4 regions of the Aurantimonas sp. NFXS3 genome follow, and region 1 is predicted to be linked to each of the others. Evidence: predicted binding sites of a transcription regulator. Region 1 holds the regulator's gene; each other region holds the start of a gene.
The links. The regulator PhoB, encoded in region 1, activates phosphate uptake and scavenging genes when phosphate is short. The targets are predictions, from matches to a motif close to TGTCATNNANCTGTCAT.
Positions count from the first base shown of each region.

Region 2: the regulator PhoB is predicted to act here: its motif matches at 1,382-1,398, upstream of phnC (phosphonate ABC transporter ATP-binding protein).
Region 3: the regulator PhoB is predicted to act here: its motif matches at 1,505-1,521, upstream of J3367_RS04695 (long-chain fatty acid transporter).
Region 4: the regulator PhoB is predicted to act here: its motif matches at 1,731-1,747, upstream of ugpB (sn-glycerol-3-phosphate ABC transporter substrate-binding protein UgpB).

Region 1 is NZ_JAGDDZ010000001.1:576,163-579,633, reverse strand. It holds gene J3367_RS02560 (aspartate aminotransferase family protein) at 1-430, opposite strand, end outside; gene J3367_RS02555 (GcrA family cell cycle regulator) at 880-1,443, shown strand; gene phoB (phosphate regulon transcriptional regulator PhoB) at 1,549-2,292, opposite strand; gene phoU (phosphate signaling complex protein PhoU) at 2,298-3,044, opposite strand; gene pstB (phosphate ABC transporter ATP-binding protein PstB) at 3,064-3,471, opposite strand, start outside.
Region 2 is NZ_JAGDDZ010000007.1:76,739-80,209, forward strand. It holds gene phnL (phosphonate C-P lyase system protein PhnL) at 1-715, shown strand, start outside; gene J3367_RS18440 (acetyltransferase) at 716-1,330, shown strand; gene phnC (phosphonate ABC transporter ATP-binding protein) at 1,447-2,304, shown strand; gene phnD (phosphonate ABC transporter substrate-binding protein) at 2,344-3,339, shown strand; gene phnE (phosphonate ABC transporter, permease protein PhnE) at 3,444-3,471, shown strand, end outside.
Region 3 is NZ_JAGDDZ010000001.1:1,028,498-1,031,968, forward strand. It holds gene J3367_RS04690 (valine--tRNA ligase) at 1-1,400, shown strand, start outside; gene J3367_RS04695 (long-chain fatty acid transporter) at 1,774-3,036, shown strand; gene ilvD (dihydroxy-acid dehydratase) at 3,302-3,471, shown strand, end outside.
Region 4 is NZ_JAGDDZ010000002.1:319,559-323,029, forward strand. It holds gene ugpA (sn-glycerol-3-phosphate ABC transporter permease UgpA) at 1-218, opposite strand, end outside; gene ugpB (sn-glycerol-3-phosphate ABC transporter substrate-binding protein UgpB) at 327-1,634, opposite strand; gene J3367_RS06680 (iron-containing alcohol dehydrogenase) at 1,977-3,107, shown strand; gene J3367_RS06685 (DEAD/DEAH box helicase) at 3,190-3,471, opposite strand, start outside.

The DNA.
Region 1 (3,471 bases):
CGATGGTGGCCAGCGTGCGCCCGTGAAAGGCGCCCTCGAAGGTCAGGATGCGATAGCGCTCCGGCGCGCCGTTGACGTAGTGATAGCGCCGCGCGGTCTTGATCGCGCATTCCACCGCCTCGGCGCCGGAATTGGCGAAGAAGGCGCGGTCGGCGAAGGTCGCCGCCGTCAGCCGTTCGGCCATCCGCGTCTGGTCGGGGATCTCGTAGAGATTGGAGACGTGCCACAGCTTCTCGGCCTGCGCCTTCATCGTCTCGACGAGATGGGGATGGGCATGGCCGAGGCAGTTCACCGCGATGCCGCCGCCAAAGTCCATGAAACGTCGGCCGTCGCGCGTCTCCAGCCAGACGCCGCTGCCGCGCTCGAAGGCGAGCGGCGCGCGTGCATAGGTCTCGAAGAGCGGCGAGGAATGGTCCGTCGTGTCAGCCATGGCCTTTGACTTTGCTGGATCGTAAGGGTCGGATCCGGTTATTGTTGCGGGATCGGTTCGGCGCGCGAACCGCTGGGGCGGGATGCTTGAAACGCCAAAGCCTGCCGATGGGGCAGGCTTTCGAGCGTTTTCCGAGACTTCGGAGCTTCCGCTATACCATGGCGAGCCGACGCGGTGTCAATCGAACCGCATTTTCGCCCTGCTTGTCGGTCATAGGCTTGACGAACGTCACGGGCGGCAACAAAGGCTGGGGAAAAGCCCCAAACGATTCCCCTGCGTCCCCGGCGAGCCTTGTCAGCGAGTCCGCGGCTGGGCTATCTTGCCGTCAAGATACTAGATTTCGTGCGGCGGACCTAGTTCCTCAATATATCTTGTGCGTTCTGGCGCGGTCAGCCGTCGCGCTTGTGGAGGGATTCCAGCCGTCGCGACTATGCCGAAAGGAGCTTGCCATGGGCTGGACTGACGAACGCGTGGAGCTGCTCAAGCAGCTCTGGACCGAAGGCCTGAGCGCCAGCCAGATCGCCGACCGCCTGGGCGGCGTCAGCCGCAACGCCGTGATCGGCAAGGTGCACCGCCTGAAACTCGAATCGCGGGCCCGCCAGCCGAATGTCGCGCAGCCGGTTGCCGTCGAGCGCCCTGCCCCGCGCCGCACGGCCGAGGTCGAGACCGTCGAGATGGTGGTGCCGGCCCGTCTGGTCGCCGCCTCGCAGCAGCAGGCCCCGAGCCGTTCCATGCCGCGCACCATGGGCGCCACCGCGCTGAAGATGGAGCCGGAGGAAGAGCTCGAGGTGATGGACCAGCCGCAGGAGCGCGAGAGCGCCGAAGTGGTGCCGATCGCCCGCAAGCTCAGCCTCGTCGAGCTGACCGAGACCACCTGTAAATGGCCGGTCGGCGACCCGATGAAGCCGGACTTCCATTTCTGCGGCAACAACGCCCGCGATGCCTCGCCCTATTGCGCCTATCACGCCAAGCTGGCCTTCCAGCCCTTCTCGGATCGCCGCCGCGCCCGCTAGGCGCCACAGACCGTACCCAACGCAAACACCCCGCGTGGCCAGGCCGCGCGGGGTGTTTGCGTTTCAGGCTCGTGAAGAAGCCGCCCGGCGCCGGGCGGAGACCCGTCAGGCGCCGGCGCTCAGCCGCGTGCGGGCCGGCGCGGCGGGGGACCTGGCGGCGCTGAACTGCTCGTCCAGCGCATAGCCGGCGCCGCGCACGGTGCGGATCGGGTCGCGCTCGCGGCCGCGATTGATCGCCTTGCGCAGCCGGCCGACATGGACGTCCACGGTGCGCTCGTCGACATAGATGTCGCGGCCCCAGACGCCGTCGAGCAGCTGCTCGCGGGAGAACACCCGGCCCGGCGACTGCATGAAGAATTCCATCAGCTTGAACTCGGTCGGTCCGAGCTTGAGCTCGCGGCCGGCGCGGCGCACCCGATGGGTCTCGCGATCGAGATCGATGTCGCCGGCGACGAGCTGGCTGGAGATCTTCTCGGGCTTGGAGCGGCGCAGCATGGCCCGCACCCGGGCGATCAGTTCCGGCGTCGAGAACGGCTTGACGACATAGTCGTCCGCGCCGACCGACAGGCCGCGCACCCGCTCGCTCTCCTCGCCGCGTGCCGTCAGCATCAGGATCGGCAGGCGCTCGGTCTCCTCGCGCTGGCGCAGCCGCCGGCAGAGCTCGACACCCGACAGGCCGGGCAGCATCCAGTCGAGGATCAGGAGATCGGGCACCTCCTCCTTCAGCCGGATATCGGCCTCGTCGCCCCGGTCGATGACGTCGACGACGTAGCCCTCGGCCTCGAGATTGTACCGCAGGAGAATGCCGAGGGCTTCCTCGTCCTCGACGACGACGATCCGTGCGCTCATCGGTTTCAGCCCCCGTCAGCCTGGGTGGGCGGGTCGTTCGGCACCGGCTGGGTCATCGTCGCCGTGTTGTCGCGCTTCGGCCGCTCGTTCTCGAGCTGCTTGCCGGTCTGGATGTAATAGACCGTCTCGGCGATGTTGGTGGCGTGATCGCCGATCCGCTCGATGTTCTTGGCCGAGAACAGGAGATGGGTGCAGGAGGTGATGTTGCGCGGATCCTCCATCATGTAGGTCAGGAGCTCGCGGAAGATCGAGGTGTACATCGCATCGATCTGCTCGTCGTTCTCGCGCATGGCGAGCGCGCGCTCGTAGTCCCGCTCGCCATAGGCGTCGAGCACTTCCTTGAGCTGCTCCAGCGCCATTTCCGACAGATGCTCGATGCCGCGCACCAGCTGCACCGGATGGGCATGGTCGTGTACCGCGATCACCCGCTTGGCGATGTTCTTGGCCAGGTCGCCGATCCGCTCCAGATCGTTGGAGATGCGGATGGCGCCGACGATCTCGCGCAGGTCGACGGCCATCGGCTGGCGCTTGGCGATGGTCATGATCGCCCGCTCGTCCAGCGCCCGCTGGGCGTCGTCCAAAAGCAGGTCGTCGGCGACCACCGACTGGGCCAGCCCCCAGTCGCTGCGCATCAGCGCGGCGACCGACTGCTCGACCATCCGCTCGGCCATCCCGCCCATTTCCGAGATCCGGCGGACGATCAGCTTCAGCTCGTCTTCGTAGGACGTGACTGTATGTTCGGTCATGGGCATGACGCTTCCTTGCCTTCGTTCAGCCGAAGCGGCCGGTGATGTAGTCCTGGGTGCGCTTGTCGTCCGGGTTGGAGAACATCTTCTCCGTCGGGCCGACCTCCACCAGATAGCCGAGATGGAACATCGCCGTGCGCTGCGAGACGCGCGCCGCCTGCTGCATCGAATGGGTGACGATGACGATGGTGTAGTTCTGCTTCAGCTCGTCGATCAGCTCCTCGACCTTGGCGGTCGCGATCGGATCGAGTGCCGAACAGGGCTCGTCCATCAGGATCACCTCGGGCGACACCGCGATGGCGCGGGCAATGCACAGGCGCTGCTGCTGGCCGCCCGACAGGCCGGTGCCCGGCTCGGCGAGCCGGTCCTTGACCTCTTCGTAGAGGCCGGCCTTGCGCAGGCTGGTGACGACGATCTCCTCGAGCTCGGCCTT
Region 2 (3,471 bases), on a different contig from region 1:
GCCTTCCCAGCCGATCCTCACGGTCCGCGACGTCGCCAAGTCCTTCACCATGCATCTGCGCGGCGGCATTCGCCTGCCGGTCGTCGAGGCGGCCTCCTTCACCGTCGCGCCCGGCGAATGCGTCGTGCTGGGCGGCCCCTCGGGGGTCGGCAAATCGTCGATCCTGCGCATGGTCTATGGAAACTACGCCGTCGATGCTGGCGAGATCCTGATCCGCGACGGGGCCACTGGCAACGAGACGGACCTCGCCAGCGGCGACCCGCGGCGGATCATCGCCCTTCGCCGCGACGCGATCGGCTATGTCAGCCAGTTCCTGCGCGCCATCCCGCGCGTACCAGCGCTCGACGTCGTCGCTGAGCCGCTCGTCGCCCGCGGCACCGCGCCCGAAGCCGCGCGCGAACGGGCCCGCGTTCTGCTGGCCCGCCTCAATCTGCCCGAGCCGCTGTTCGAGCTGCCGCCCGCCACCTTCTCAGGCGGCGAGAAGCAGCGGGTGAACATCGCCCGCGGCTTCATCACCGACCAGCCGCTGCTGCTGCTCGACGAACCGACCGCCTCGCTCGACGCGCAGAACCGCGAAGTGGTCTGCGAGATGATCGAGGCCAAGACCGCGGCGGGCACCGCCGTGCTCGGCATCTTCCACGATGCGGCGGTGCGCGAGCGGATCGCGACGCGGATCATCGACGTCTCCGCCTTCTCCGCCCGCAAGGCGGCCTGAATGCCGAAGCTCTCCCTATCCCCGCTGGTCGACCCCAGCGCCGAGATCGAGGATTGCGCTCTCGGGCGCTACACCGAGATCGCCGAACGCTGCCGCCTGACCGAGACCGTCCTCGGCGACTATTCCTACGTGATGGAAGACGGCAGCATCTGGTGCACGGCGATCGGCAAGTTCGTGAACATTGCCGCTTGCGTCCGCATCAACGCCACAAACCACCCGACATGGCGCGCCACCCAGCACCATTTCACCTACCGGGCCGGTGATTATTTCGACGGTGAAGAGAACGAAGCGGGCTTCTTCGACTGGCGCCGCGCGCACCGGGTCGTCATCGGCCACGATGTCTGGATCGGCCATGGCGCGACGATCCTGCCTGACGTCACCATCGGCAACGGCGCTGTGATCGGCGCGGGCGCGGTCGTCTCGAAGGACGTGCCGGCCTATACGATCGTCGGCGGCGTTCCCGCCCGGCCGATCCGGCCGCGTTTTGCCGCCGAGATCGGCGCGCGCATGGATGCGCTGGCGTGGTGGGACTGGCCGCACGAGACGCTGCGCGCCGCCCTTGCCGACTTCCAAAACCTTGACGCACAGGCGTTTCTCGACCGTCACGGCGGATAATCCGCTGCGCTTCGATGCCGCCGAGCGGCTGTCATCGAACGTTTAGAAAGTCGTCATCGCACCCACATGGAGCGCTCATAAGAGTCACCCGTCGAGACGCCGGACGGGGGACCCGCATGAGCGCCATAGCGATCAAAGACCTGTCCAAGCGCTTTGCCCTGAAGCAGGCGCTCGACAAGGTCAGCCTGACCATTGCCGAAGGCGAAATGGTCGCGCTGATCGGCGCGTCCGGTTCCGGCAAGTCGACGCTGATCCGCCATATCGCCGGCCTCGAACGCGCCGACCGCGGCACCGGATCGAGCATCGCGCTGTTCGGCGCACCGATCCAGTCCGACGGCCGGCTCGGCGCCGGCGCGCGCGCCATGCGCCGCGAGATCGGCGTCATCTTCCAGCAGTTCAATCTCGTCTCGCGGCTGCCGGTCATCACCAATGTCCTCCTCGGCAATCTCGGCCGGATTCCGCGCTGGCGCGGCACGCTCGGCTGGTTCTCGCGCGATGAGAAGCTTGCGGCCCGTGCCGCGCTCGGCCGCGTCGGCATTCCGGAAGTCGCCTGGCAGCGCGCCTCCACCCTGTCCGGCGGCCAGCAGCAGCGCGCGGCCATCGCCCGCTGCCTCGTGCAGAAATCCCGCGTCATCCTTGCCGACGAGCCGATCGCCTCGCTCGATCCGGCCTCGGCCCGCCGCGTGATGGACGTGATCGCGGAGATCAACCGCACCGACGGGATCACCGCCGTCGTGTCGCTGCATCAGGTCGAATATGCCCGCCGCTACTGCCCCCGCACCATCGCGCTGCGCGGCGGCGAGGTCGTCTATGACGGCCCCTCCCACGCACTGACCAACGCCTTCCTGACCGAGCTCTACGGCGCGGATTCGGAAGAACTCGTCCTTCCGGACGCACTGCCGGTCGACGCCGACAGGCGCGTCCGGGCGACGAAGCAAGCGCCGGTCAACGCACCGGCGCTGGTGCCGGCCTGAAGTCACCACGACAACCAAACGCAACAGGGGAACAACGCCATGAACATGGTTCTTCGCACACTCGCCGCCGCCACGATGGTCGCCGGCATCTCGACCACGGCGCTTGCCCAGGACGAGCTGGCCTTCGGCATCATCTCCACCGAGAGCCAGCAGAATCTGCGGCCGAAATGGGAGCCGTTCCTCGCCGACATGGAAGAGAAGACCGGCCTCGCCGTGAAGCCCTTCTTCGCGTCCGACTATGCCGGCGTCATCGAGGGCATGCGTTTCGACAAGGTGCAGCTCGCCTGGTACGGCAACAAGTCCGCCATGGAAGCCGTCGATCGCGCCAATGGCGAGATCTTCGCGCAGACCGTCGATATCTCCGGCAATCCCGGCTACTGGTCGCTGGTGCTCGCACCGAAGGACTCGCCGCTCGAGAAGGTCGAGGATCTCCTGACCTGCGACCAGTCGCTGAATTTCGGCCTCGGCGACCCGAACTCGACCTCCGGCTATCTCGTCCCGATGACCTTCGTCTTCGCCGCCAACGGCGTCGACCCGAAGGAATGCTTCAAGAACGTCACCAACGCCAACCACGAGACCAACGCCATGGCCGTCGCCAACGGCCAGGTCGATGCGGCGGCGAACAATACCGAGAGCCTTGCCCTCATCGAGAAGAACAATCCGGACGCCTTCGCCAAGATCAAGGTGATCTGGAAGTCGCCGCTGATCCCGGCCGATCCGATCGTGTGGAACACCAACCTGCCGCAGGAGAGCAAGGACAAGATCAGGGAGTTCTTCGTGACCTACGGCACCGACCAGTCGACCGGTGACGTGGCCCACGAGAAGGAAGTCCTTGCGGGCCTCGAATGGGCGCCTTTCGTCGCATCCACCAATGACCAGCTCCTGCCGATCCGCGTGATGGAACTGTCGAAGACGATCGCCCAGATCGAGGCCGACGAGTCCCGGAGCGCCGAGGAGAAGACCGCCGAGATCGAGAAGCTCGAAGCGGAAAAGGCCGGCTACGAGGAGAAGATCAAGAGCGCTCCGCAGAGCTGACGCGTCACGCGGCGACGGGCCCTGCCCGCCGCACATTTCGCCACATCCCTCCGGCCGGCACCGCATCCAGGCGCCGGCCGGTTTCGCCGATCACAGGATGCCCGATGACCGACGACGCGGTTTCTCTCTCGC
Region 3 (3,471 bases), 450 kb from region 1:
TCGCCGCGGCGCTGTCGCATTATGTCACCAACGGCACAATCGACGACGAGGAAGCCCGCGCCATGGCCGCCGACCCGGCGCGCCGCGACGGCTTCCTGCATCGCGACGAGGACGTTCTCGACACCTGGTTCTCGTCGGCCCTCTGGCCGTTCTCGACGCTCGGCTGGCCGGACCAGACGCCGGAACTCGCGACCTATTATCCGACCAGCGTCCTCGTCACCGGCTTCGACATCATCTTCTTCTGGGTCGCCCGGATGATGATGATGGGCCTCGAATTCATGGACGAGGAGCCGTTCCACACGGTTTATGTCCACGCCCTGGTGCGCGACAAGACCGGCGCCAAGATGTCGAAGTCGAAGGGCAATGTGGTCGATCCGCTCGATCTCATCGACGAGTTCGGCGCCGACGCCCTGCGCTTCACCCTGGCGATCATGGCGGCGCAGGGCCGCGACGTGAAGCTCGATCCGCAGCGCATCGCCGGCTACCGCAACTTCGGCACCAAGCTGTGGAACGCGACCCGCTTCGCCGAGATGAACGGCGCCGTGCACGGCGGCACCCTCGATCCGTCGCAGCTCACGCTGCCGCTGAACCGCTGGGTCGTGACCGAGCTCGGCCGCACCATCGCCGAGACTGAGACCGCCATCGCGGCCTACCGCTTCAACGAGGCGGCGGCGACGCTCTACCGCTTCGTCTGGAACCTGTTCTGCGACTGGTATGTGGAGCTGGCCAAGCCGGCTCTGATGGGCAGCGACGAGGCTGCGGCCAACGAGGTGCGGCACGTCATGGGGGCGGTGCTCGACCGGATCTACGCGCTGCTGCATCCGTTCATGCCGTTCATCACCGAGGAGCTGTGGCAGGTGACCGCCGCCGGCGAACGCGCCTCGCTGCTCTGCCATGCGGCCTGGCCGGTGCTCGACTTCGCCGACCGCGACGCCGCCGACGACATCAACTGGCTGATCGAGGTTGTGTCGGAGATCCGCTCGGTGCGGTCCGAGATGAACGTGCCGGCGGCGACCGAGGCCGATCTCGTCGCGGTGGCGCCGGATGCGGCGACCGCGGCGCGGCTGGAGCGGCACGGCGCCGCGGTGAAGCGGCTGGCACGGCTGGCGACCATCGTCACCGCGGAGACCGCGCCGGAACAGTCGGCGCAGATCCTCGCGGCAGGGGGCAGCTTTGCCCTGCCGCTGGCCGGGCTCATCGACGTCGCCGCCGAGCGCAGCCGCCTTGGCAAGGCCCGCGACAAGGCCCTGGGCGAGATCGAGCGGATCGACCGCAAGCTCTCCAACCAGAAGTTCGTCGCCAACGCGCCTGACGAGATCGTCGAGCAGGAGCGCGAGAAGCGCGAAGGCTACCGGATCGAGGCCGACAAGCTGTCGGCGGCGCTCGAACGGTTGCAGTAGCCTTACAACCGGGAGCACGGCGTTTCCTTGCATGGAGGCGCCGTGCTCCTGCAAGGCCCGGTATCATCCGGCCCTTGGCCCCGAGCCGTCGATCTGTCGTATTTATGACACGCTCGGGACACGATTTTGTCTCCTCGTGCCGCGCGCGCGCCGATCTCTCCCTACGTAACTGCCCGTTCCCCAACGCGAAAAAGCAGAATGTGCAAAGGCTTGCGCAGGCTTCGCCGGCTATGATCGCCGCTGTGGCGGAAGCGTCGCAATCGCCCCGGTGTTGCAACCGGGGAGTTCCGGACCGCGAATTTATCGTTTACGTTTGCGTCAACTTTCAGCGGCTGGGTTCCCGCGGAAGTTCAACAAGAGTGGGGGGATTCCATTGCGAACTTTTCTGACAACGATTCTCGGCGCGTCCCTGGCTTCGGCGGCGCTCAGCACGTCGGCCCTCGCCGGTGGCTTCCAGCGCGGCACGGCTGACACGGACATCCTGTTCGAGCAGGGCACCGCCGTGATGCGGACCGGCGTCACCTACGTCAATCCGCAGCGCGGCTTCGAGTCGATAAACGGCCAGAGCGGCAATTTCGGCACCTATACGCAGGATTACCTCATCCCGTCGCTGGCCTTCGGCATCAACAGCGAGATGGCTGGCTGCGCAGGCACCTACGTGATCTCCTTCGCGGCGGAATCCGACTACACCGGCGCGCCGGGCGGGGCGCTTCCGGCTGGTCCGACGGCCAATTCGCGAACCGAGACGAGCGAGTTCGAGTCGAACGAGTTCGGCCTGACCTGCCGCCTGTCCTACACCAATGACATCGGCCGCTTCAGCATTCTCGGCGGCGTCTTCGCCGAAGACTTCACCTTCGATGGAACCAGCCTCTCTGCGACTCCGATCAATGCGGTTCCGGTGTTCCTGCCGGTGCGCACGACCGTCGAGACGAAGAGCGACTATGCATACGGCTATCGCGTCGGTGCGGCATTCGAGAAGCCGGAAATCGCTCTGCGCGCCCAGGTGATGTATCGCTCCGAGGCAACGCATGATGAGTTCACCGGTACCGGACAGGTGACGGCGAACGGCGATGCCTACATCATCGGACCCGGTGGCGTGCAGGTTGTCGTGCCCGGCGCTCCGGCTCCCGGAACTCCAGTTGCGGCAGGCACCTCCAACTTCTCGGATGTCGTCAGCCCGCAGAGCCTCTACATCAACGCGCAGACCGGCATCGCACCGGGCACGTTGCTGCTGGCGTCGTTCCGCTGGACCGACTGGAGCACCAACGGCACCGCCGTCAGCTCGATCACCACCGGTGGCGTGACCCGCTCGAGCCTGTCGCCCTACAACTGGCGTGACGGCTACACGGCGTCGATCGGCCTCGGCCGGGCGTTCACCGACGAGATCTCGGCGGCCGTCTCGGTCGGCTACGATCGCGGCGTGTCGACCGGTTCGGAGACGACCTACACCGATCTCTACACCCTGGCCGGCGGCGTCTCGTTCAAGGCCAATGAGTGGAGCGAGCTGCGCTTCGGCGGTCTCGTCGGCTACTGGACCGATGGCGAGCAGTCGACCAGCGACGGTGCGTACTTCAATGCCACGGTCGGCGACGATTTCGTCTATGCGGTCAACGCCTCGATGAAGTTCACTTTCTGAGTCCGGTCTTACGACCAACTCGTTGAAACACAAGGAAGGCGCGTCCGCAGGGCGCGCCTTTTTGCTGGCCGGGACCCTCTCGCGGGCATCGAGGCGAATTCGCTGCTTGTGGGATCGCTGCAACACTATTGCAGCGGAGCATCGCCTATAGTCCGCCGCGGGGAGCCATGCCCCGTTGCCGCCACAAAACCCGCTCACCCCAGAGGTGCTGATCGGGCGCGGCGTCGAGGCGGGCCATGAACAGCGTTGTGTACGAGGGGGACCGATGGACGCGCATTCGATCGACAAGAAGAACCTGCCCAGCCGGCATGTGACCGAGGGGCCGTCGCGCGCGCCGCACCGCTCGTATCTCTACGCCATGGGTCTCACCAAGGAAGAGATCCATCAGCCGCTGGTCGGCGTCGCCTCCTGCTGGAACGAGGCCGCGCCGTGCAA
Region 4 (3,471 bases), on a different contig from region 1:
GTGACCTTCACCGCGTTGAGATAGCCGGGGTCGCTCAGCACCGAGCGGAAATTGGCGAGGCCGACGAATGTCGTCTTCAGCCCGAACGGGTCCTGGCGCAGCACCGATTGATAGAGCGCCTGGCTGGCCGGCCAGTAGAAGAACACCAGCGTGATCGCCACCTGCGGCGCGAGCAGCAGATAGGGCAGCCACTTGTTGGGAAAGACGGCTTTCGACACGGCGTCTCTGGGACTGGGCCGCCGCGCATGGCGCGTGGCGACGGGAAAAGGGCGACAGGCAGAACAACGCCGGGCGGTCGAACCGCCCGGCGTCGGTGACGATGGCGCTTACTGCGCTTCGGCGATCGCCTCGTTGCCGAGTTCGACGATCTTGTCGAGCGCGGCCTGGGCGTCCTGCTGGCCCGACAGCATCAGCTCGAACTGCTCGTTCTCAATGTCGCGCAGCTGCGGCAGGTTGGGCAGGCGCACGCCCTTGGAGTTCTCGGTCGGCTCCTTGCCCATCATCTGCAGGATCGGGGTCTCGCGGCCCGGGTTCTTCTCGTAGAAGCCCGAATCCTTGGTCGCCTCGTAGGCGTCCATGGTCACCGGCAGGTAACCCGACACCTGGTGCAGGCGCGACTGGATCTCGGTCTGGGACAGGAAGTTGAAGAACTCCGCGATGCCCTTGTACTCCTCGTCGGACTTGCCGCCGAAGACCCAGAGGCTGGCGCCGCCCGGAATGGTGTTCTGCGGCGCGCCCTCGGCATTGGCGTCATAGGGAAGCTGGCCGATGCCGTAGTTCATGCCCGACTTGACGATGTCGCCGAGACCGCCGGAGGATTCCGTCAGGATCCCGCACTCGCCCGACAGGAAGAGCTGCTTGGCTTCCGAGGTGCGGCCGCCGTAGCGGAAGACGCCGTCCTTGGCGAGATCGGCGATGTCCTGGAAATGCTGGACATAGAGCGGCTCGTTGAGCTTCAGCTCGACATCGGTGCCGGCCAGGCCGTTCTCGTTGGTGCCATAGGCCACGTTGTTCCACGCCGCGAAGTTCTCGAGGTGGATCCAGGTCAGCCAGGTCGAGGTGTAGCCGCACTCGGCCGCGCCCGATTCCTTGATGGTGCGGGCGGCCGCGAACACGTCCTGCCAGGTCTCCGGCGGGCTGTCGACGTCGAGGCCGGCCTTCTCGAAGATGTCCTTGTTGTAGTACAGGATCGGTGACGAGGAATTGTACGGGAAGGACAGCATCGTGCCGTCCGGCTTGGAGTAATAGGCGACGATGCCGGGCAGGTAGTTCGACTTGTCGAAATTATAGCCGCCGGCTTCCAGGACGTCGGCGACCGGCATGACCGCACCCTCGGCGCCCATCATCACGCCGGTGCCCACGTCGAACACCTGAATGATCGCCGGCGGCTGCTTGGCGCGGAAGGCAGCGATGCCGGCGTTCAGCGTCTCGGGGTAGGTGCCCTTGAAGACCGGGGTGATCTTGTAGGCGTCCTGGCTCTCGTTGAATTCCTTGGCGAGCGTGTCGACGACTTCGTTGTTGGCGCCCGACATCGCGTGCCACCACTGCAGCTCGGTCACAGCGACGGCCTGACCTGCGCCAGCGACCAGCGCGCCCAGCGCGACGGCGGCGCCCAGAATTTTGCGGTTCATCATGTTTCCTCACCCTTGATGCGACTCTCGGGCCCTGTTGCCGAGCTCGTTGCAAGCCGCTTCTCTAGGAGTGCTTCAAAACCGATCGGTGACACAAGCATGAAGGTTCGATGACAGTGGAAAAACTCGGTCTGGCGGCTGTAACGACCGCGTTCTGACGCACGTCGTGCGCCTGCTGGCTGCCATCAGCCGGTTTCAGGCTGCTACGCGCGAACCGCGTAGCGTTGGCCGCGCAAGCCGCGGCGGCATTCCCAAAATCGTTCGCAAGGATTAGGACATGTCCCCGTGCGCGTCCGCCGGAGGGGCAAGGGGCCCGCGCGCCAAAATGCCATTGGGGAGATTCGCATGGCCTTGATCACCTATCTGACGAAGATCCAGTTCGAGGTCGGGGCCGCCAGCCTGCTCGGCGCGGAATTGCGCGAACTGGGCGTTCGCACGCCGATGGTCGTCGCCGACAAGGGGATCGTCGCGGCGGGGCTGGTGGAGCGCGTGCTGTCGGCCGGCGGCCTGCCTGCCGACACGGTGGTCTTCGACGGCACCCCCGAGAACCCGACCGAAGCGGCGGTCAACGCGGCTCTGGCGCTCTATCGCGAGCATGGCTGCGACAGCCTCGTGGCGATCGGCGGCGGCTCGCCCATCGACCTGGCCAAGGCGGTGTCGCTGCTGGCCACCCATGCCGGACCGCTGGAACAATACGCCGCGATCCTCGGTGGCATTCCGAAGATCACCGCGAACAAGCCGCCGCTGATCGCCATTCCGACGACCGCCGGCACCGGCAGCGAGGTCGGGCGCGCCGCGCTCGTCACGCTCGACGACGGCCGCAAGCTCGGCTTCATCTCGCCGCACATGATCCCGAGCGTGGCGATCTGCGATCCGGAGCTGACCGTCGGCCTGCCCTCGGGACTGACCGCGGCGACCGGCATGGACGCCGTCACCCACTGCATCGAGACCTATCTGTCGCCGCGCTACAATCCGCCGGCCGAGGCGATCGCGCTGGACGGGCTGGCCCGCGCCATGCGCTGGATCCGCCGGGCGACGGAGGCCGGCGACGACATCACCGCGCGCAGCGAGATGATGATGGCGGCGCTGCAGGGCGGCATGACCTTCCAGAAGGGGCTCGGCGCGGTCCACTCGCTGTCGCATCCGCTCGGCGGACTGAAGAGCGTGCGCCTGCATCACGGCACGATCAACGCCATCCTGCTGCCGGCGGTGCTGCGCTACAACGCGCCGTCGGCCGAGGAAAAGTACCGGGCGCTGGCCGCTGCGATGGGGCTGGAGGCGGGCGCCGATCTGGCCGCGGCGATCACCGCGCTGAACCGCGATCTCGCCATGCCGACGACCCTGTCGGAAATGAACGTGCCGCGCGACTGTTTCGGCCTCGTCGCCGAGGGCGCCGAGCGCGACCATTCGACGGCCACCAATCCGCGGCCGGCCGTCGCGGCCGATTTCCTGAAACTGCTCGAAGAGGCCTATTGAGCCGAAAGGCGCAACGCCTGGCTCGGGAGGTTATCGAGGATTGACGAACCGGGCGCCGGGCGCCCGGTCGTCATTGGCTGGATCAGCCCTTCGGCTTGGGCCGCGGGCGGCGCGGCTTGGCGCTGCCGGGACCGGTGCCGCCCTTGCGGTTGAACGGCTTCTTGCTGAAGCCGCCCTTGCGGTCGGCATCGCCCCCGCCCGGTGCGCCCGTCGGGGAGATGGTGATGTCGTCGCCGTCGCTGACTTCGGCGGCGTCGGCAAAGCGCTTGGCGACGCTCTCGGAGATCTCGAACTTCGTCTCGCGATCGAAGATCTTGATCATGCCGATCTCCTGCCGGGTGATCTTGCCGCGGCGGCACAGCAG